DNA from 2 places in the Nocardia nepalensis genome. Region 2 is predicted to be linked to the other one. Evidence: predicted binding sites of a transcription regulator. Region 2 holds the regulator's gene; the other holds the start of a gene.
What was found. Region 2 encodes HspR, which represses chaperone genes until heat shock. Its sites were predicted from a motif close to ANNTGAGTNNNNNNNACTCANNT; they were not measured.

Region 1 (10,138 bases), on a different contig from region 2:
CGGCGACCGGTTCGATGGCGTAGGCCAGGATGTCGGCCACATCGGCGACGGGACGAACATCCAAGGCGGCCAGCACTTCCGCGGGCACCTCGTCCAGATCCGGCTCGTTGCGAGCCGGAATGAACACCGTCTTCAGACCCGCACGCTGAGCGGCCATCAGCTTCTGCTTCACGCCGCCGATCGGCAGCACCCGGCCGTTCAGCGTGACCTCACCGGTCATGCCGACATCCGCGCGCACCTGCCGACCCAGCGCCAGCGACACCAGCGCGGTGACCATGGTGACGCCCGCCGAAGGACCGTCCTTCGGCACCGCGCCCGCCGGGAAGTGGATGTGGATATTGCGATCCAGCACCGACGGTTCGATGCCGATCTCCGCCAGGTGCGAGCGCACGTAGGTGAGGGCGATCTGCGCCGACTCCTTCATGACGTCACCCAGCTGACCGGTCAGGGTGAGCGCGCGCTCGCCCTCGGCGGCATTGGCCTCGATGTAGAGGACATCGCCGCCCAGACCGGTGACGGCCAAACCCGTTGCCACACCTGGGACCGCGGTGCGTTCCACCGAGTCCGGGGTGAAGCGCGGACGACCCAGGTAGTCCTTGAGGTTGTCCAGATCGATGGTCAACGACTCCAGCGCGTCGTAGCCCAGGTCGGCGTCGTAACCCAGCGACACCACATTGTCGGCCGAACCGTTTCCGTCCTCGGACAGCCGAGTCGCGGCCTTACGCAACGCCTTCGCGATCAACCGCTCCATCTGCCGGACACCGGCTTCCCGGGTGTAGTTGGCCGCCACCTCGCGCAACGCCTCGTCGGTGATCGAAACCTCCTGCGCCGTCAGCGCATTGCGCTCCAGTTGCCGGGGCACCAGGAAGTCGCGGGCGATGGCCACCTTGTCGTCCTCGGTGTAGCCGTCGACGGTGATCATTTCCATCCGGTCCAGCAGCGGGCCCGGGATGGTGTCCATGACGTTCGCGGTCGCGATGAACAGCACATCGGACAGGTCCAGATCCAGATCCAGGTAGTGGTCCCGGAAGGTGTGGTTCTGCGCCGGATCCAGCACCTCGAGCAGCGCCGCGGCCGGATCGCCGCGGAAGTCCGAGCCGACCTTATCGATCTCGTCCAGCAGGACAACGGGATTCATCGATCCCGCCTCCTTCATGGCGCGCACGATCCGGCCGGGCAGTGCGCCGACGTAGGTGCGCCGGTGACCGCGGATCTCGGCCTCGTCGCGCACGCCGCCCAGCGCGACGCGAACGAACTTGCGGTCCATGGCCCGTGCCACGGATTCACCCAGCGAGGTCTTGCCGACACCGGGCGGACCGACCAGTGCGAGCACCGCGCCGGAGCCACGTCCGCCGACGACCTCGAGACCGCGCGCGGCCCGCCGCGAGCGCACCGCCAGGTACTCGACCATGCGGTCCTTGACCTCGTCCAGCCCGTGGTGATCGGCGTCGAGTACCGCGCGGGCGGCCGAAACATCGGTGCTGTCGGTGGTTTTCACCGTCCAGGGCAGTTCCAGCACGGTGTCGAGCCAGGTGCGGATCCAGCCGGATTCCGGGCTCTGATCGCTGGCCCGCTCCAGCCTGCCGACCTCGCGCAACGCCTCGGCGCGCACGTCATCGGGGAGATCGGCCTGTTCGACCCGGGTGCGGTAGTCGTCCGCGCCGTCGGGCTCGTCCTCGCCGAGTTCCTTGCGGATGGCGTTGAGCTGCTGACGCAGCAGGAATTCGCGCTGACTCTTCTCCATGCCCTCGCGGACATCTTCGCTGATCTTCTCGGTGACCTCGGCCTCGGCGATATGCGCCTTGGTCCACTCGATCAGCTTGGTCAAACGCTGTGCGGTATCGGGTGTTTCGAGCAGCTCACGCTTCTCGTCGGCGGTCAGGTACGGCGCGTAGCCCGCGGTATCGGCGATCGCCGACGGATCGGTCAGCTGATTGACCGCGTCGATGATCTGCCAGGCCTCGCGGCGCTGCAGCACCGAAACGACCAGCTTCTTGTATTCGGCGGCAAGCTCTTTGGTGCGCCCGTCGGCGGCGGGCGTCTCGACCGGTTCGGCCTCGACCCACAGCGCGGCGCCCGGACCGGTGACCCCGTGGCCGATCTTGGCGCGGCGTTCGGCCTTGAGCACGGCGGCGGGCGCGCCACCGCGCATCCGGCCGACCTGTTCGATGGTGGCGACGACGCCGTAGGAGGCGTAGCCCTCGGTCAATCGGGGCGCGAGCAGCACCGCGTCGGTATTCGCGGCCCGCGCGGCGTCGATGGCGGCCTGCGCCGATTCGTCCAGTTCGATGGGCACGACCATGCCCGGCAGCACGATCGGATCGGTCAGGAACAGCACCGGCAGGTTCTGTGGTGTAGTCACGTGTTCGACCCTTCCAAAAGTTGAGCGATGCCCAGTCAACCCCGCGGCGATCACGTTTGTTCCAGAACCTTCCCCGCGTTCGCTCACGGCGAATCACGTTGTCGCAGATAGTTCTCTGACCTGGCACGATGCCGGGCTTTCGGTAATCCGATGTGCGCTGCGGCACAGTCCGACGCAGGACTTCGCGCGCCGCGGACGCGGTCCAAGACCTCGGCGCTCAGCCCCAGGTCCGCATTGACACTCCGTCGGAGCCAATGAGAATGTTGGCACCTAGATATCTCAGGTCCGGGATATCGCACCACTTGGGCGGCAGTAGGGGGATCACCCGATGACAACACTCGGAGCGGGAGTGTTCATCAATTGGGAAGAGCTGACCGGCCTGTCCAAGTTCACCGTCGATCTGATCACCTTCCCTATCTTCAGCGCCCTCGCCGGATGGCTCACCAACTGGACCGGTGTGCTGATGCTGTTCTGGCCCGTCATATTTCGCGGAATCCGAATTCCGGGCCTGCAGGTGTTGTATCCATATTTTCCGCGCCGAGTCCAGGTGCTGCCGACATTCTCCGGCGACGGCCGCCGGTTCGGATTCCAGGGCTTCATTCCGGCGCGTGCGGAGAAGATGGCCAGCATTTGCGTCGACAAGGCGCTCATGCGCATCGGCAGTCCGCGCGATTTCATCCACGAACTGGATCTGGAGAGTATTGCCGATTACATCGCGATACTCGCGAGCAAGCAGGTGCAGCCGCTGGTCGACGAGGTGATGTATCGGGAGAATCCGGATCTGTGGCGCGGCGTGCCGAAAGCCATGAAACAGATCATCTATCAGCGGGTGGATCGGGAATTACCAGCGTTGACCACGCGGGCCTTCGAATCACTCGGCGACAATGTCGACCAGCTGATCGATATCAAGAGCTTCGTCATCCGGTATCTGCGGGAAAACCCGTACATCCTGAAGGATCTGACCACCACCATCGCCGCCCCGGAATTGCGCTTCATGGTGCGGATCGGCCTGCTCGGCGCACCGTTCGGCCTACTGCTCGCGCTGTATATGCATGTGCACCACACCATTCCGGTGTTCGGCTGGGTGCCGGGCTGGGTGATCGTGCTGCTGGCCTCCGCGGCGATCGGCGTGATCGTCAATGTCATCGCCGTCAAAATGGTCTTCGAACCGGGCGATCCGCAGCCGCGCTACAAATATCTGTGGAAACAGGCGCTGCTGGCCAAGCGGCAGCCGCAGGCGGCCACCGACCTCGCGCATATCCTCGCCTACCAGGTGCTCACGCTGCCGAACCTGTCCAGGGAACTGCTCGACGGCCCCAATGGCGATAAGACCCGGCAGTTGATCGAACGGCTGGTCTCCGATGAGATCCATCGCCAACTCGGCCCGACCACCGCGATCGTGCGCGTCGCCTTCGGCCGCCGCCAATTCGACAATCTCAAGGTCGGCGCGGCGGGCGCGGCGGTCGGGCTGGCCCCGAGCCTGGTCGAGGACGAGGCGTTCACCCTCGAACAGGCCAAGAAGATCGACGAGTTCGCGGCGCGCAAACTCCAGGACCTCACCCCGGGGGAGTTCATGGAGATGTTCTACGCCTCGGTCGAACAGGATGCCTGGCTGCTGTACCTGCACGGTGCGCTGCTCGGCCTAGTGGTCGGCGCGGCCCACCTGACGATTTTCGGCTGGTAACCGGCACAATTCCGGTCCGCTGAGCCTTTCGAGCAACCTGCAAGCAGTCGCTAGCGGTGAGCCCATCCCAAATACAAGCACGCATGCTTGCATTTTTTTCGTCCCGCTGCGATCCTGAATCGCGACGGCGCACGTAGGGGTGCGCCTCGACGACAGGGATCTGATGGCCGATCTGGACGCGCTCCTGCGCGATTTCGCCGACGAATGCGCGGAGCTGGAACGAATCGTCACGCTGCCACCGGCGGACTGGTCGAAGCCGACGCCAGCGCCGGGGTGGAGCATCGCCCACCAGATCGGGCATCTGGCCTGGACCGACGAGGTCGCCACCATGGCCGCCGCCGATGCGGACGGCTTCGCGAAACTACTCGAGCAAGCCGCCCCGAAGGCATTCACCTTTGTCGACGAGGCCGCCGAGGAAGCTGCCACCACGCCGTCCGCCGAACTGCTCGACCGTTGGCGCAGAGGCCGCGACGCTCTGATCGAGGCCCTGCGCGCGGTTCCGCACGGCACCAAGCTGCCGTGGTTCGGACCGCCGATGAGCGCGGCGTCCATGGTCAGCGCCCGCATCATGGAGACCTTCGCGCACGGCCAGGACATCGTCGACGCGCTCGGGCTGACCAGAACGCCGACCGCGCGGCTGCGCACGGTCGCGCATATCGGCGTGCGGACCAGGAACTTCGCCTACAGCGTGCGCGGCAAGACCGCACCGGCCGAGGAATTCCGGGTCGAACTCACCGCACCGGACGACGGTGTCTGGGCGTGGGGCCCCGAAGACGCCGCCCAACGCGTGACCGGCCAAGCCCTGGATTTCTGTCTGCTGGTGACGCAGCGCCGCCACCGCGATGACCTCGCGCTCGAAGCCGTGGGTGCGGACGCCGCCGAATGGCTCACCATCGCACAGGCTTTCGCGGGACCGACGGGAGCGGGACGAGCAGCGGGCCAGTTCGACTGACCCGCCGAACCCCGACCGCCCGGTCCGACGAAGGAATCGGAGCGGGCGAGCGCCACCTTGGGTGCGCCGTTCGTGTCGGCCGGACGCCGTTGGCCGGGTGTCTCGATGTGGCAGTCGAGAATGACGCTCGCCAGCTATGTGTATTTACCCGGTTGTCAGCTGCCGGAAACATGAACGACGCCCAAATGGCTCGAATTCGCCATCGTGCAGGTCACCCGGGGGATTGTGAGGCTGATCTCCCCCATGGGGCGCCACCCGGGGCCGTCCCTGTAACCTGGACAAGCGTACGGCTTCCAACGATGCGGGCCGGACCGGTGAGGGGACCAGGGGCGGAGGGAAAGGATACGCATCGTGGCAGCACATAGACCTGCCCAAATCGCACGGTATGCCGCCATCGTCCTCGCGGGCGCCGCCAGCCTCAGCCTCACCGTCGTCTCCGGGGCCTACATCGTCCATCAGATGGCCGACACCCAGCACAGCAGCGGCGATATCGCGGCACGACCCGCGCGCACCATCCCGGATATCGGCACCGATTCGGGTCCGATGCGCTCGGAAGCCGTGCTGACCGGCGGAAGCCGCGAGCTGCCCGCACTATTCGCCCGCTTTCCCGCGGAAACCATAGACCCCGACGCGAAAGCCTCGCAGACCCATGCCGATTCGCCGACCGCGGCGCCCGCCGGAATCGGCGGCAAGCTGCGCATCGGCACCACCTACGTCGGCGCGCAGGTCGACCCGGGCCGCGCGAATTCCGTCGCCTTCACGTTGGACACCAATGCGCTGACGGTGCTATCGGATTTCCTGCTCTCCGAACCGGTTCGGGAACGCCTCGGTATCCACGCCGATCCCGGCGGCATCACCCAGCTGCGCACCGAGGTCGACACGCACACCGGCGAAGTGACACTGACCTTCTCGGATCCGACCCTCGGCGAACACGGGCTCCGGCTGGATCGCTACCCCACGCCGACCACGAAACACGGGCCGGGCGTGGACGACTCGACCGCGCCCGCCACCGACGCCACGACCACCGGCGACGCGACACCGAATCCCACTGTGGCGGCGGCGAAACGCACCGTCGTGGTCTAGTCCGCCTACGCTGCGTCCCATGTACGACTTCTGTGTCATCGGGGGTGGGATCGTCGGAGTCGCGACCGCGCATCGGATTCTGCAACGCCATTGCGGCGCCAGCCTCGTGCTCGTCGATAAGGCCAGCGCGTTGGCCACCCACCAGACCGGGCACAACAGCGGTGTCATCCATTCCGGCATCTACTATCCGCCGGACAGTCTGAAGGCGCGCCTGTGCAGACAGGGCGCCGCGTGGACGAAGGAATTCGCCGCGGCGCACGACATTCCGTTCGAGGTCTGCGGAAAACTGCTGGTGGCCACCGATGCCGCCGAGCACGAGCGGATGCTCGCGCTGCACCAGCGTTCGGTCGCCAACGCCGTCGATGTCGAATTGATCGACGCCGCCGAACTCACCCGCCGGGAACCGCATGTGACCGGCGTCGGCGCGCTGTTCGTTCCCGCCACCGGCATCATCGATTTCACCCGCGTCACCGCCGCGCTCGCCGAGCAGGTCCGGGCCGCGGGCGGCGAGATCGTGCTCGGCGCCGAGATCACCGCGCTCTCCGAGACCGCGGACGCGGTCACCGCATCCGGGCCCGCGGGCTCCTGGACCGCGCGCACACTTGTGGTCTGCGCGGGTCTACAGGCCGACCGGATGGCCGCGCTCGCGGGCCTGCAAACCGAGTTCCGCATCGTTCCGTTCCGCGGGGAGTACTACCAGCTACCGCCCAGCCGAGCCGGATTGGTGCGCACGCTGATCTATCCGATTCCCGATCCGGACCTGCCATTCCTCGGCGTCCACCTGAGTCCGACCATCGACGGCGCGCTGACCGTCGGCCCCAATGCGGTGCTCGGACTGGCCAGGGAGGGGTACCGCAAGGGCAGCTTCGACGCCCGCGACGCCCGTGCGGTGCTCGGTTTTCCCGGCTTCCACCGGGTGGCCCGCGCCAATGTGCGGACCGGGCTGCGCGAATTGCGCAACTCGCTGTTCAAGCGCGGCTACCTGGCCGAATGCCGACGGTACTGCCCCGAGCTGACGCTCGCGGACCTGCGGCCGCGCGAGGCCGGGATCCGCGCGCAGGCGGTGCTGCGCGACGGCACCCTGGTGCACGACTTCATGATCGAGCGCACGGCGCGTTCGATCCATGTGCTCAACGCCCCGTCGCCGGCGGCCACATCCGCCATGCCGATCGCCGAATACATCGTCGACCAACTCTGAACCCGATTCGATAGCTGAGCCGTCCGTCCCAGCAAACCAAGCGACCACCCGGTCATCCAACTGGAAAGCTGGCCAACCAAATTCCGGGCAACCACTCCAATAAAGAGGAGAGCTGTAGTACTTTTAGCGGCAGCCAACAGGGAGGGCCTATGGGCCACATCAAGTACGCGAGCGACGTCGGAGCCCCGGTCGAGGTGGCCTTCACCTATACGGACAACCATCTGTTCGTGCCGGATTGGATGTTCGGTGTCGCGGCGTTCGAGCCGAAAGGCGAGCTCGAACAGGGTTTCGGTGCGGTCTTCACGACTCGGGTCAGGCTGGGGCCGTGGCGGCCGACCATGGAGTGCGAGATCACCGAATACCGGCGCAATGTGGTGATCGGCTACACCTTGCGCGGACGGTTTTCGGGAACTTTGACGCTGCGCTTCGATCCGCTCGGCTACGGACGCTCGGTGCTGACCTCGGAAGCGGAGTACGCTCCACCGAGCGGGCTTTTCGGTCGCGTATGCCTGCGCCTGGTGGATTCCGCCGTGCGCTCGGCGCTGCGCCGCACCGAATCCCAGTTGCGAAGGGAGATAGAGGAATTCCACGGTACCGATCTTGTCGGTCGGATTGCGTAGGGTGCCAGCCATGATCATCGTGAGCACCGACGGATCCTGCCTCCGCAATCCCGGCGGCGCCATCGGCTGGGCTTGGGTCAATCATCAGGGCGGCTCGCGCAGCGGGGGAGCCGCCACCGGAACCAATCAGGTCGCGGAGTTGCGCGCGCTGCTGGAGGCGATACTCGCCCATCCCGGCGAGGAACCGCTGTTCATCGAGAGCGATTCGCTCTACGCGATCAAATGCGCCTCGGAGTGGATCTTCAGCTGGCGCACCAACGGCTGGCGCACCTCAACCGGCGGCGCGGTGAAGAACGTCGAGCTCATCAAGCAGATCGACCGGGCCATCGCCTCCCGGCCGGGACCGGTCCGGTTCCGTTGGGTGCGTGGACATGTCGGCAATTACTTCAACGAGATGGCCGATACCCTCGCGGGCGAGGCGGCCAGGCAGGCCGCGGCCTCGGCGGCCGCCGGCGAGGTGCCGACCGCGGAACTGCCCGAATTGCCGCCGGTAGTCGAGGACAAGACCGAAAAGACCACCGCCCTCGGCAATTCGGCCAGGGCAGCCAAATCCTCCCGGCCGCGGTCAGCGGGGAAGCCGGTCGCACCAGCACCTCAGGCATTGACCTTGTTCTGAGACCGCCGGGCGCGACCGGGCGCAAGACCGCCGGAAAGACCTCCGGGCGGGTGGTGCCATTCCCACCCGCCCGGAGGCGCCTTCGCAATTCAGTTGTCGACGTGCTTACTCAGTTGCCCATCTGCTTCAGGATCGGCAGATCGAACTTGTCGACGAGCCACTTGTCCCCGACCTTCTGCAGACCGGCCACTACCACGAGTTCCACCTTGCTCGGCGGCTTGTTCGCGGCGGCGATATTCACATTGGTGGTGGTCTGGCCGATCACCACCAGCACCTTCGCGCTGTCGGTACCGCCGGACTGGAAGCCGCACTGCATGTCGTAGGTGGACGAGGTGGCCTTGGCATCCACGACGACACCCTTGAGGTCCTGACCGAGCTTGGCGAACTGGTCCTTCCACTCACCGGTCGACGCGGCGTCCACCTTCTTCAGGTATTCGTCGATGGTCTGCGGATCGTAGGTCGAGATCAGCTTGCCGTACTCGCAGGCGGCCGTGGTGGCCGCGGCGTGCGCGTCCAACTCGTCGCCGCGAGTGCTGGCCTGCCGGTAGAAGACGACGACGGCGGTGACCGCCGCGACGAGCAGCACACCGGCGACGAAGGCGGCGACGATGGGCACCAGTGGGCCCCGCGCGTTGCCGCCGTTCCCGGCGTCCGGCGCCTGCTTCGGGGTCGGCTCGGCGGCTACCGCGTCGCCCGACTTCCCGATCTCGACCGTCTTGTCCTCGGCGGCCTTGGCGTCCTCTTTCCGGTCATCCGAGTTCTGGTTCTCGGCGCCGACATCATCAGTGGACATCGATACAATCCTGCACTTTCCCGGCGCACCCGAGCGCACCGATATTGCCTTGTCGGTCCGCATCGGACGAACCGTTCGCACTCTGCGGGCGAGTATCGCTGTGTCGACTCATCGCAGCGGCGGCGGGGTCATTTCATTCGGATCCGCTCCCGGCGGCATCTGCGCACCGTTATCCGGAACGTTCGGCCGCGGCGCATTCGCCGAACCGCGAACCTGCAGCCCGGGCGGCGGGTTTTCACAGTAGTTCCACTTGGGCACCGTGCCGTCCTGGATGACCTCATTGCGGATCGGCGTGTGCTTGTACTGGCAGATCGGCCGAATCCAGATGTCGACGACAGTGTAGAACTCACCGTCGTGCGCTGGCACACCCGCGGCCGACAGGCCGAGGTTCAGCGACGGGAACAGCGCCTGCAGCGCCGGCACCCGCAACTGCGCGGCCTTGGTCATCGCGGCGAAGTTGGCCGCGAGACTGGTGATCGGGTCGGCCGTCTTGTCCAGCACCGCACCGAGACTGGTCAGCTGTCCCGGCGCCTTCTCCAGGACCGCCTGCAATTCGGCGTTGGCATTGTTGAACTGGTCGAACAGCTGGCCCGAGTTGCGGGTCAGCGTCGCCAGATCGGGCTGCGCGTGTGAGGTGGTGTCCGCGATGGTGCGCAGGTTGGTGATCAGATTCTGGGTCTGCGGCAGCAGATTGTCGAAACCGGCCATGGCCAGGCTGATGCCGTTCACCATGCCGCGCAGCTGATCCGGGCCGCCGCTGAGTGCGGTGTCCAGGTTGGACAGGATGACACTGAATTTATCCGGATCGAGCTGGGCGATCAGCGCGCTGG
Region 2 (10,138 bases):
GCGGCCCGGCTGGTGCGATCGATCTCGAGCACGCGATCGAGACGACCGAGGTCCAGACTGATCGCGCCCGCGAATTCGCCTGTTCCGGCACCGGATCCCGTCGATCGAGGCAACCTCGGCTCGACCCCGCCGACCACGGAAGTTCCACCGCCGAACGGGATTACCGCGACATTCGCCCCGGCCGCCCAGTCGAGCACGTCGACGATATCGCTTTCCGTGCGCGGCCGAACGACGAGATCCGGCGCATTGCGCACGTCGCCGAGCAGATTGCGCACCACATCGCGAAAAGCCTGACCGTGCGCGTGTGCCGCCCGATCGGACGGATCCGATGACACCAGCTCGGCCAGCGAATCGGGTGTGGTCACCCGCGGTTCGGGCAGCCCGAGCGATTCGACCGACGGCGGTTCGTGTGGCGTGAGATCCGCCCCCGGCAGAATCGCCGAGACCCGGGCCGTCAAAGCCGCCCGCTCCGCGCCGACGACCGCATCCTCGACATTGCCCCAGCCCCACCATGACCGCGTCTTCGTCGACACATCCACTCCTCTCGGCGGATCGACGGGGGTCGATGGCTCCGCCGCCGCCATCCTCGCGGACCCACCGGATCCCGGCAACCTCCACCCGGCGGATCGAGCGACCGTCGATCACAAGTGATCATCGTTGCTCTCTGCCCTGAGCACAGTGGCGGGCGGCCCTTTTCTTCCTGGTTCGGGAATAGAGCGCGCGGGCCACTGGTTGAGCTGTTCGGACAAGGTTGAGTGCGAGCGGCTCAAGTTTCAGTTGACGCCCGGTGTCGAATGGGTGCAGGATTGAGCCGACCACGCTCAGCGTTGCTGGGACCGTGCTCCGTGAGGTGCTTGGGGCCGAGGTCCCGCGGCAGCCATACGGATGTCGCAGGGCGGGCAGATCGCCCCAGCACCGACACAAGTAGTTACGTCAACTAGGAGGAACCACCATGGCTCGTGCGGTCGGAATCGACCTCGGGACCACGAACTCGGTCGTCGCCGTTCTCGAAGGCGGCGAGCCGGTCGTCGTCGCGAACTCTGAAGGATCGCGCACTACCCCCTCGATCGTCGCGTTCGCCAAGAACGGAGAGGTTCTGGTCGGCCAGCCCGCCAAGAACCAGGCGGTCACCAACGTCGACCGCACCATCCGCTCGGTCAAGCGGCACATCGGCACCGACTGGTCGGTGGACATCGACGACAAGAAGTACACCGCACAGGAGATCAGCGCGCGCGTGCTGATGAAGCTGAAGCGCGACGCCGAGGCCTACCTGGGCGAAGAGATCACCGACGCGGTCATCACCGTGCCCGCGTACTTCGAGGACTCGCAGCGTCAGGCCACCAAGGAAGCCGGTCAGATCGCCGGTCTGAACGTGCTGCGCATCGTCAACGAGCCCACCGCGGCCGCGCTCGCGTACGGCCTGGACAAGGGCGATAAGGAACAGACCATCCTGGTCTTCGACCTCGGTGGCGGCACCTTCGACGTCTCGCTGCTGGAAATCGGCGAGGGCGTCGTCGAGGTCCGCGCCACCTCCGGCGACAACCACCTCGGTGGTGACGACTGGGACGAGCGCGTCGTGACCTGGCTGGTCGACAAGTTCAAGGCCAGCGCGGGCATCGACCTGACCAAGGACAAGATGGCCATGCAGCGCCTGCGTGAGGCGGCTGAGAAGGCCAAGATCGAGCTGAGCTCCAGCCAGAGCACCTCGATCAACCTGCCCTACATCACCGTCGACGCGGACAAGAACCCGCTGTTCCTCGACGAGCAGCTGACCCGCGCCGAATTCCAGAAGATCACCTCGGACCTGCTCGACCGCACCCGTGCGCCGTTCCAGTCCGTGATCAAGGACGCGGGCATCAACGTGGCCGATATCGACCATGTCGTGCTCGTCGGTGGTTCGACCCGTATGCCCGCCGTCTCGGACCTGGTCCGCGAGCTGACCGGCGGCAAGGAGCCCAACAAGGGCGTGAACCCGGACGAGGTCGTCGCCGTCGGCGCCGCCCTGCAGGCCGGTGTGCTCAAGGGTGAGGTCAAGGACGTCCTGCTGCTCGATGTCACCCCGCTGTCGCTGGGCATCGAGACCAAGGGCGGCGTGATGACCAAGCTCATCGAGCGCAACACCACCATCCCGACCAAGCGCTCGGAGACCTTCACCACCGCCGACGACAACCAGCCGTCGGTGCAGATCCAGGTCTTCCAGGGTGAGCGCGAGATCGCCTCGCACAACAAGCTGCTCGGCTCCTTCGAGCTGACCGGCATCCCGCCGGCCCCGCGTGGCGTGCCGCAGATCGAGGTCACCTTCGATATCGACGCCAACGGCATCGTGCACGTGACCGCGAAGGACAAGGGCACCGGCAAGGAGAACACGATCAAGATCCAGGACGGCTCCGGCCTGTCCAAGGAGGAGATCGACCGGATGGTCAAGGACGCCGAGGCGCACGCCGCCGAGGACAAGGCCCGCCGCGAGGAGGCCGAGACCCGCAACCAGGCCGAGTCGCTGGTGCACCAGACCGAGAAGTTCATCAAGGAGAACGAGGACAAGGTCCCCGCGGACGTCAAGACCAAGGTCGAGGCGGCCATCGCCGAGGCGAACGAGGCGCTCAAGGGCACCGATATCGCGGCCGTGAAGTCCGCGGTGGAGAAGCTCGCGACCGAATCGCAGGCGCTGGGTCAGGCGATCTACGAGGCATCGGCCGCCGAGCAGGCCGCGTCCGGCAACGGCGCGACGAGCGCCGCGAGCGATGACCAGGTCGTGGACGCCGAAGTTGTGGACGAGCCGGTCGACACGGAGAAGAAGTGACCCAGGGAAACTCCGAACAGGAGCCGATCACCTTCGTCGACAATCGCAAGATTGATCCGGAGACAGGTGAAATCCGGGAACCGGCGGCGGAACAGCCCGCCGCCGGGCCCGGCCCGGAGGCCGGGAACGGCACCGAACCCGTCATCGGTACGGATGCGGGCGCCGAGGTCCTGGCCGACGCGATCACCAAGGAACTGGCCGAGCGCACCGCCGACTTGCAGCGGCTGACCGCCGAATACGCCAACTACCGGCGTCGGGTCGAGCGGGACCGCCAGGCCACCATCGACGCGGCCAAGGCGGCCGTTGTCTCCGAATTGCTCGGCGTACTCGACGACCTCGATCGTGCGCGTGCGCACGGCGACCTCGAATCCGGACCGCTCAAGTCGGTCGCGGACAAGCTCGCCGATGCGCTGCTCAAGCAGGGGCTGCAGGAATTCGGCACGGAGGGTGAGCCTTTCGATCCGACCCTGCACGAGGCCGTGCAGCACGATGGGTCCGGACACGATCCGGTGATCGGCGTGGTTATGCGCAAGGGCTATCGGTTCGGCGATCGCGTGCTTCGGCACGCACTGGTCGGGGTAACCGATGGCGTGGCCGATCTGGTCGAAGAAGAGGCATCCGACGATGCCAATGCGAACAACCAATAAGAACCCGAGAGGAGGAGATGCCCAATGAGTCAACGGGAGTGGATCGAAAAGGACTTCTACAAGGAGTTGGGTGTCTCCTCCGGCGCTTCGCAGGACGAGATCAAAAAGGCGTATCGCAAGCTCGCACGTGACCTGCATCCGGATGCCAACCCCGGCGATACCAAGGCCGAGGAGCGGTTCAAGACCGTCAGCGAGGCGCATGCCGTGCTGTCGGATCCGGCCAAGCGCAAGGAATACGACGAGACCCGCAAGCTGTTCGCCGGTGGCGGATACGGGCGCGGCGGCTTCAATCCCGGTGCGGGCGGCGGCTTCTCGCAGGACTTCAATATCGGGGACATCTTCGGCCAGGCGAGTGCGGGCGACGGTGGCCTCGGTGACCTGCTTGGTGGGCTGTTCAACCGGGGCGGCACGCGCACCGCGAGCCGCCCGCGCCGCGGCGCGGATGTGGAAACCGAGACGACCCTCGGCTTCCGCGAGGCCGCACAGGGCGTCACCGTTCCGCTGCGGATGACCAGTCCGTCGCCGTGTACGACCTGTCACGGCAGCGGCGCCAAGCCGGGGACCAGTCCGCGAGTCTGCCCCGTCTGCAACGGAAACGGCGTGATCAGCCGCAACCAGGGCGCGTTCGGCTTCAGCGAGCCGTGCGACGAATGCCGTGGCAGCGGTTCGATCATCGACGACCCGTGCGTCGACTGCCACGGCAGCGGCATCCAGAATCGGACCCGCACCATTACCGTGCGGATTCCCCCGGGTGTGAGTGACGGACAGAAGATCCGGCTCGCCGGACAGGGCGAGGCCGGACTGCGTGGCGCCCCCTCGGGTGACCTCTATGTGACCGTGCACGTCAGCCAGGACAAGGTCTTCGGCCGCAACGGCGACGACCTGACCCTGGTGCTGCCGGTCAGTTACAGTGAATTGGTGCTGGGCACAACGGTTTCCGTGCCCACGCTGGAAGGGCGCGTCGGTGTCAAGGTGCCCCCGGGCACCGCGGATGGCCGTATCCTGCGGGTGCGCGGCCGCGGCGTGCCCAAGCGCGGTCCCGGCGGCGGGGCGGGCGATCTGCTCGTCACCGTCAAGGTGGCCGTGCCGCAGAAGCTGGACGACAATGCCACCGACGCGCTCAAGCGCTATGCGGAGGCGGAGAAGGCCAGCGGGTTCGATCCACGTGCGGGATGGGCAGGTGCGTGATGTCCGATAATCCGAAGCAGGCATCCGGTGGGTCCGCGCGGGCCGAGTTCTTCATGATCTCGGTCGCGGCCCAGCTGGCGGGTATGCACGCGCAGACGCTGCGCACGTATGACCGCTTGGGACTGGTTACGCCGCAACGGACTTCGGGTGGCGGTCGGCGTTATTCGGCACGGGACGTCGAGCTGCTGCGCGAGGTGCAGCGGCTGTCCCAGGACGAGGGCGTCAACCTGGCGGGCATCAAGCGCATCATCGAACTCACCAACCAGGTCGAGGCACTGCAACAGCGGGTCGCGGAAATGTCGGCCGAGCTGGATCGGATGCGCGCGGGGTATCGCCCCGATCTCGCACCGCCGCAACGCAGTACCGCACTGGTGGTGTGGAAGCCGCGCAATCGGCGCTGATAAGCGCTACGGCAAAGGCAAAGGCTCCGGGATTCGGTTCGCAACCGAGCTCGGAGCCTTTGTCGTTTCGCCGATAGGCGAATGCGTTATGCCGCAGCGTTGTCCTGGGTGCCGCGGCGAATTACGGCTGGCAGTACTCGAGCAAACTCCCGACTCCGGATTTCGATACCCGGTAAGTGTTTCGGCGGCCCGGAGTCGGCGGCCCGCGGTCTGTGGGGTTGCCGATGATGTGCCGAGCTGCAAAGTTTGCTGCGGAGGCCGATTCAGCAAACTATGCGCCGGATCGGCCTCGTGATTCCGTCGCTCGCCAGCGCGGCGGGTGCGCCGCGTTTGCCGAAGCCGGGTAATCGGTTGTGGCGCGCCGGTTGCCATGGGATCGCTCTCGGGGCCCGACCGGGATGAATCTTGCAAAACGGGCCACGCGAAATCGGTGAGTGTGCGACGGATTTCACCGCCGTGTTCGTTCTTTCGGTTTGTTTTCAAGGGCTTTCGCGGTGCGAATCCTCGTTTCGACGGAATTACACGCTTGATGTTTGTTCGAGTGATTCCGTAGCTGGCAAACCTCGCCTACACTCGTTCGCATTGGCTGCTGTCGAGTGTCCCGCAGCACCTCACTTGTCGGCCACAGTTTGTGCTCGAGTGGAAAAAGGGGTTGTGACACAAATGGATTCGCGGACTGTCGCTTTGATCAGAACGACGTTCAAGGCGGTTGCTGCGGAGGAAGGGGGGCCGGCCAAGCTGGCCAGTTCGTTCTACGCAATCCTTTTCACCGACTACCCCGCCGCGCGGGACTTTTTTCCGGCAGCGATGGATTCGCAGCGTGACCGATTGGTCAAGGCCATCTCCTACGCGCTGGATCGGCTCGAGGAGCCGAACAAATTGCTGCCATTCCTTGCCCAACTCGGGCGCGACCACCGCAAATACGGTGTGCAACCCGCGCACTACACCGCCGTGGCCACCTCGTTGAAGACCGCGATGCGGATCTTCGCGGGCACCGAGATGTGGACCGACGAGGTCGACCGGGCCTGGGACGAGGGCCTGAAGATCATCAGCGACACCATGATCGGCGCCGCCGAACAGGAATCGACGCCACCGGTATGGACCGGGACCGTCGTCGAGCGCCGCGACGTACTCCGCAACCTCGCCGTCGTGCGGCTGCAATTGGACCAGCCGATGCAGTACGCCGCGGGCCAGTACATCAGCGTGCAGATCCCGTCCCGGCCGCGCATGTGGCGCTATCTGTCCCCGGCGGTGCCCGCGAATGCGAACGGTGAGATCGAATTCCACATCCGCGGGGTGCTCGGCGGCTGGGTCAGTCCGGCCATCGTGGGCCACACAGCCGTCGGTGACCAGTGGTTTCTCGGATCACCGCTCGGCGGACTCGGGGTGCCGCGCAATGTGAAACGCAAAATGCTGATGGTCGGCTGCGGCACCGGCATCGCACCCCTGCGCGCCCAGCTCATGGCGATGGCACAGCGACGCGTCAATCCGCGGGTGCATCTGTTCGTCGGCGGTCACCATCCCTGTGATCTCTACGATCTGGAGATCCTGAGCCAACTGGCCACCGCCAATAAATGGCTCACCATCACCCCGGTCACCGAGAGCGATGAAAACCCTTGGTGGTACCTGGATTCCGGCGAATCCGAATACCACTGGCCCGGTTTGGAGGCCAGGATGACCGGCCAGATCGGCAAGGTCGTGGCGAGTTACGGCTCCTGGTCCGACCGGGATGTGCAGATCGTCGGATCGCCATCGATGGTGCAGACCACCAAGTTCCGCCTGATGGCCGCCGGCACTCAGACCAAGAACATCCGCCACGACCCGCTGTTCTGAGTCTTTGGCCGCGCCTTCGGCGCGGCGTGTTCGCGAGACGGGCCGCGAACTCCTCGCTCGTAAGACTCGCTCCGTGGGGTCGGGTCTGCGAGTTACATTCCCTCGAATTGGATTCGCGCAGCTGGTGTTCCGGTTTCTACGAGCCGATCCAAGGTCACGCGGACCATATTGGGTGAGCCGCAGACCAGCACCTGATGGTTGTCGAACGCGCCGTGTGAACCGACCACTTCCGCGAGCGTGCCGAAAAGCATGTCATCCAGTGGGAATCCGATATCCACGCGCGAATGCTCGTACCATTCGTCGGCCCAGCCGGGGTCCTCCGGGCTCTCGACCACGGGAATCACCGTGAGCCATGGCAATTCGTTCGCCAGCAGGAAGAGCATGTCGTCGGCGTACAGGTCGCGCGGGGAGCGGCCGCCGAAGAACAGATAGGTCGGCGGCGGATCCTCGTGCCTGGCCAGCTCGAGGATCTGGGCGCGCATCGGGGCCAGGCCGGTGCCGCCCGCGATCATCACCACCTCGTCGCCGACCGGGTCGACGTCGAAAGTGCCGAGCGGAGAGCCGATTTGCCATTCGTCGCCGGGTTTGGTGTCGGCCACGATGCTGCCGCTGCACCAGCCGCCGGGCACCGTGCGCACGTGGAACTCCAGCTTGCCGTCCAGCGACGGCGGCAGCGCGGGGGAGAACCGGCGCCGCATGCCAGGATGCTGCGGCACCCGGACCTCGACGGATTGCCCCGCGAGGAACGGGACGTACTCGCCGATCAAGCGGATCACGGCGATATCGTGGCGCAGCCGATGGTGACCGACCACGGTCGCCTTCCACTCGGGCGCGGAACCATTGCCGAGCGGACTCGGATCTATTGTCATTACTTCTCTCACACGGGATCTGAGCTGATTACCGACTCGGGGGTGCCCACCGCCATGAGGGCGCGGCGGGTGTCGGCGATCATGCGGGCCGACCCGGCGATCTGGATCTGCCGGTCGGCCCAGGAGCCGAAGCTCGCGACCACCGCACCCAGATTTCCGATCAGGCGGCGGTGCATGCCATACGGTTCGTCCTGCGGCGGATGCGGATACCACCACGGGTTGGTCTTCTGTTCGCAGACCGGGACCACGGTCAGCCACGGATTGCTCTGCGAGAGCTGCCACATGTTCTCGACGTCGTACAGATCGCAGGGGTAGCGCCCGCCGATGAAGAAGTGCACGCGCGGGTTGATACCGCGCTGCCCCATCTCGATCAGTTGCGCGCGCAGCGGGGCGATGCCGGTGCCAGCGCCGATCAGCAGCACATCGCGGCCGCTGTCGCGATCGATGTGCAGGCCGCCGAGCGGACCCGCGATCATCCACCGGTCGCCGACCCTGGTCTCGTTGACAATGGCCGGGCTCACCCAGCCGCCGCGGATCTTGCGGACGTGGAATTCGATCTCGCCATAGGGATTCGCGGGAATGGCCGGCGATAGGTAGCGCCACATCTTCGGACGCTGCGGCAGGGAGATCGGCACGTACTGTCCGGCCTGGTAGGGGATCGGGCTGTCGGACTGCAGCCGGACGATGGCCAGATCCTCCAGCACCCGACGATGGCCGACGACCGTCGCATCCCAGTACGGCTGCGACTTGTCGGAATTGGCGCCGATGGCCATGGAGGCCGAGATCAGGATGGTGATGTCGCGCCAGCCCTCCTCGAGCGCGCGATTCCACATCGGACCGTTGAAGACCCGGAAGGCGGCGAGCAGCGCCCGCCCCGCGATGTCGTAATGCGCGGCGACGACACCGTACTTGCGGTGATCGCGCGCCAACTGTTCCAGGAACTTCTGGGCCCGTCCCCAGTCCTCGAGATTGTCGAGCACGTAATGGATGGCGGTCACCAGGCGCTTGGCCTGCATTTCCATCGCCGGCGGGAACAATTCCCGCAACTGTGGCTTCTCCGCGAACAGATGACCATAAAACGCACTGGCCAACCGTTCGGGTCCGTGCGGCGACTCGATCACCGAACGGAAGTTGGCGCGGACCAGCGCTGCCGAACGCGCATCCACGACGTGGAGCTTCCTTTCCCTCTATGTACTGCCCAGGGACATGTCCGTAACCGGCGGTCCTCCGGCGTCAAGTATCCCTGAAAATCCCGTGGTCGTGTGGGTATGGCCGATCACGCCCGCGCCAACGGTAATCCGTGGGCAAATCGGGTCTGCTGTGGGCCTGACATGCAGGATAAGCGAACCGCGCGGCCGGCGGGTTACCGCCGGGTCAACTCGCGACGTTGGCGCGCACCGCGGGGGGCGACCATTTCGGCGTGGCGCGCTGACCGGTCAGGGTCGGCCTGCGCGGTTCCTTCGCGCCGAGCCAGATGCCCGGATCGTGCCGGGCCGCGGGCCGGGATGGGCTCCGGCGAGCAGTAGGTCGTCAGTTCGGTGAGCTGCTGGTACTTATCGGCCTACGGAATCAGGAAGAGGCCGAATCCGGTGGGCGGGAAGGTGTTCGGCGGATACGCACGATGACGCCCGCGCGTATCAGATGGCTAGCACGGTCTTGCCACGCGCACCCGCGGCGCCGATGACCGCGGCGGCCGCGGATAGCGGGACGGTGGCATCGATCGGCACCACCACATCGCCCTCCGCGACGCGCTCGAGCAGGCGGGTCAATTCGGGCGCACGTCCGGAGGACTCGATATTGCCGCCCTCGATGCCGCGTTCGCGCAGTGCCTGCTCGTCGGCGGCCCAGATGGTGGAGTAGACGGTGCCGCCGTCGCGGACCAGCGCGGTGAGTTCGGCCAGCGTCTCGGGCGGGCTGACCAGGTCGAAGAGCACGTCGATCCCCGTGGGATGCGCGGCCGCGACCTGTTCCGCGACCGGGCCCCGGGTGTAGTCGACGGTCTCCGCCGCGCCGAGCCGGGTCATCTGGTCGGCGGCCGTGCCGCGCGCCGTGGCGATGACGTGCGCGCCGGCCATATTCGCCAACTGCACCAGGAAGGAGCCGACACCGCCGGTCGCCCCGACGATCAGCACGGTCTGGCCCGGCTCGATCTTGCTGGCGTCCACCATGTCCTGTGCGGTGACGCCGGCGGTCGGCAGGGCCGCCGCCGCCACGGTCGGGACCTTGTCCGGGATCCGGACCAGTGTGGCGTTCTCGGGCAGCACCGAATACTCCGCGAAACTGCCGTGGCCGGCGGGCGGGACCAGGAATTTGCCGACCACGCGGTCGCCGACGGCGAATTCGGTGACGCCGGGGCCGACCGCGGACACCGTGCCCGCGCCGTCGACGCCGAGGATCATG

Region 1: lon (endopeptidase La) is a predicted target of HspR. The motif match lies at 2,381-2,403, and genes of this name have one in related genera.

The regions. Positions count from the first base shown of each region.
Region 1 is NZ_JBKBET010000003.1:529,838-539,975, reverse strand. Features, by position in the region: gene lon (endopeptidase La) at 1-2,302, opposite strand, end outside; gene ACHQ4I_RS02990 (DUF445 domain-containing protein) at 2,691-4,046, shown strand; gene ACHQ4I_RS02985 (TIGR03084 family metal-binding protein) at 4,210-4,998, shown strand; gene ACHQ4I_RS02980 (hypothetical protein) at 5,350-6,081, shown strand; gene lhgO (L-2-hydroxyglutarate oxidase) at 6,101-7,279, shown strand; gene ACHQ4I_RS02970 (SRPBCC family protein) at 7,429-7,899, shown strand; gene ACHQ4I_RS02965 (ribonuclease H family protein) at 7,910-8,515, shown strand; gene ACHQ4I_RS02960 (hypothetical protein) at 8,625-9,308, opposite strand; gene ACHQ4I_RS02955 (MlaD family protein) at 9,417-10,138, opposite strand, start outside.
Region 2 is NZ_JBKBET010000005.1:347,468-357,605, reverse strand. Features, by position in the region: gene ACHQ4I_RS06005 (FAD-binding oxidoreductase) at 1-584, opposite strand, end outside; gene dnaK (molecular chaperone DnaK) at 953-2,800, shown strand; gene grpE (nucleotide exchange factor GrpE) at 2,797-3,447, shown strand; gene dnaJ (molecular chaperone DnaJ) at 3,472-4,635, shown strand; gene ACHQ4I_RS05985 (heat shock protein transcriptional repressor HspR) at 4,635-5,036, shown strand; gene ACHQ4I_RS05980 (globin domain-containing protein) at 5,700-6,869, shown strand; gene ACHQ4I_RS05975 (FAD-binding oxidoreductase) at 6,962-7,738, opposite strand; gene ACHQ4I_RS05970 (FAD-binding oxidoreductase) at 7,747-8,904, opposite strand; gene ACHQ4I_RS05965 (NADP-dependent oxidoreductase) at 9,376-10,138, opposite strand, start outside.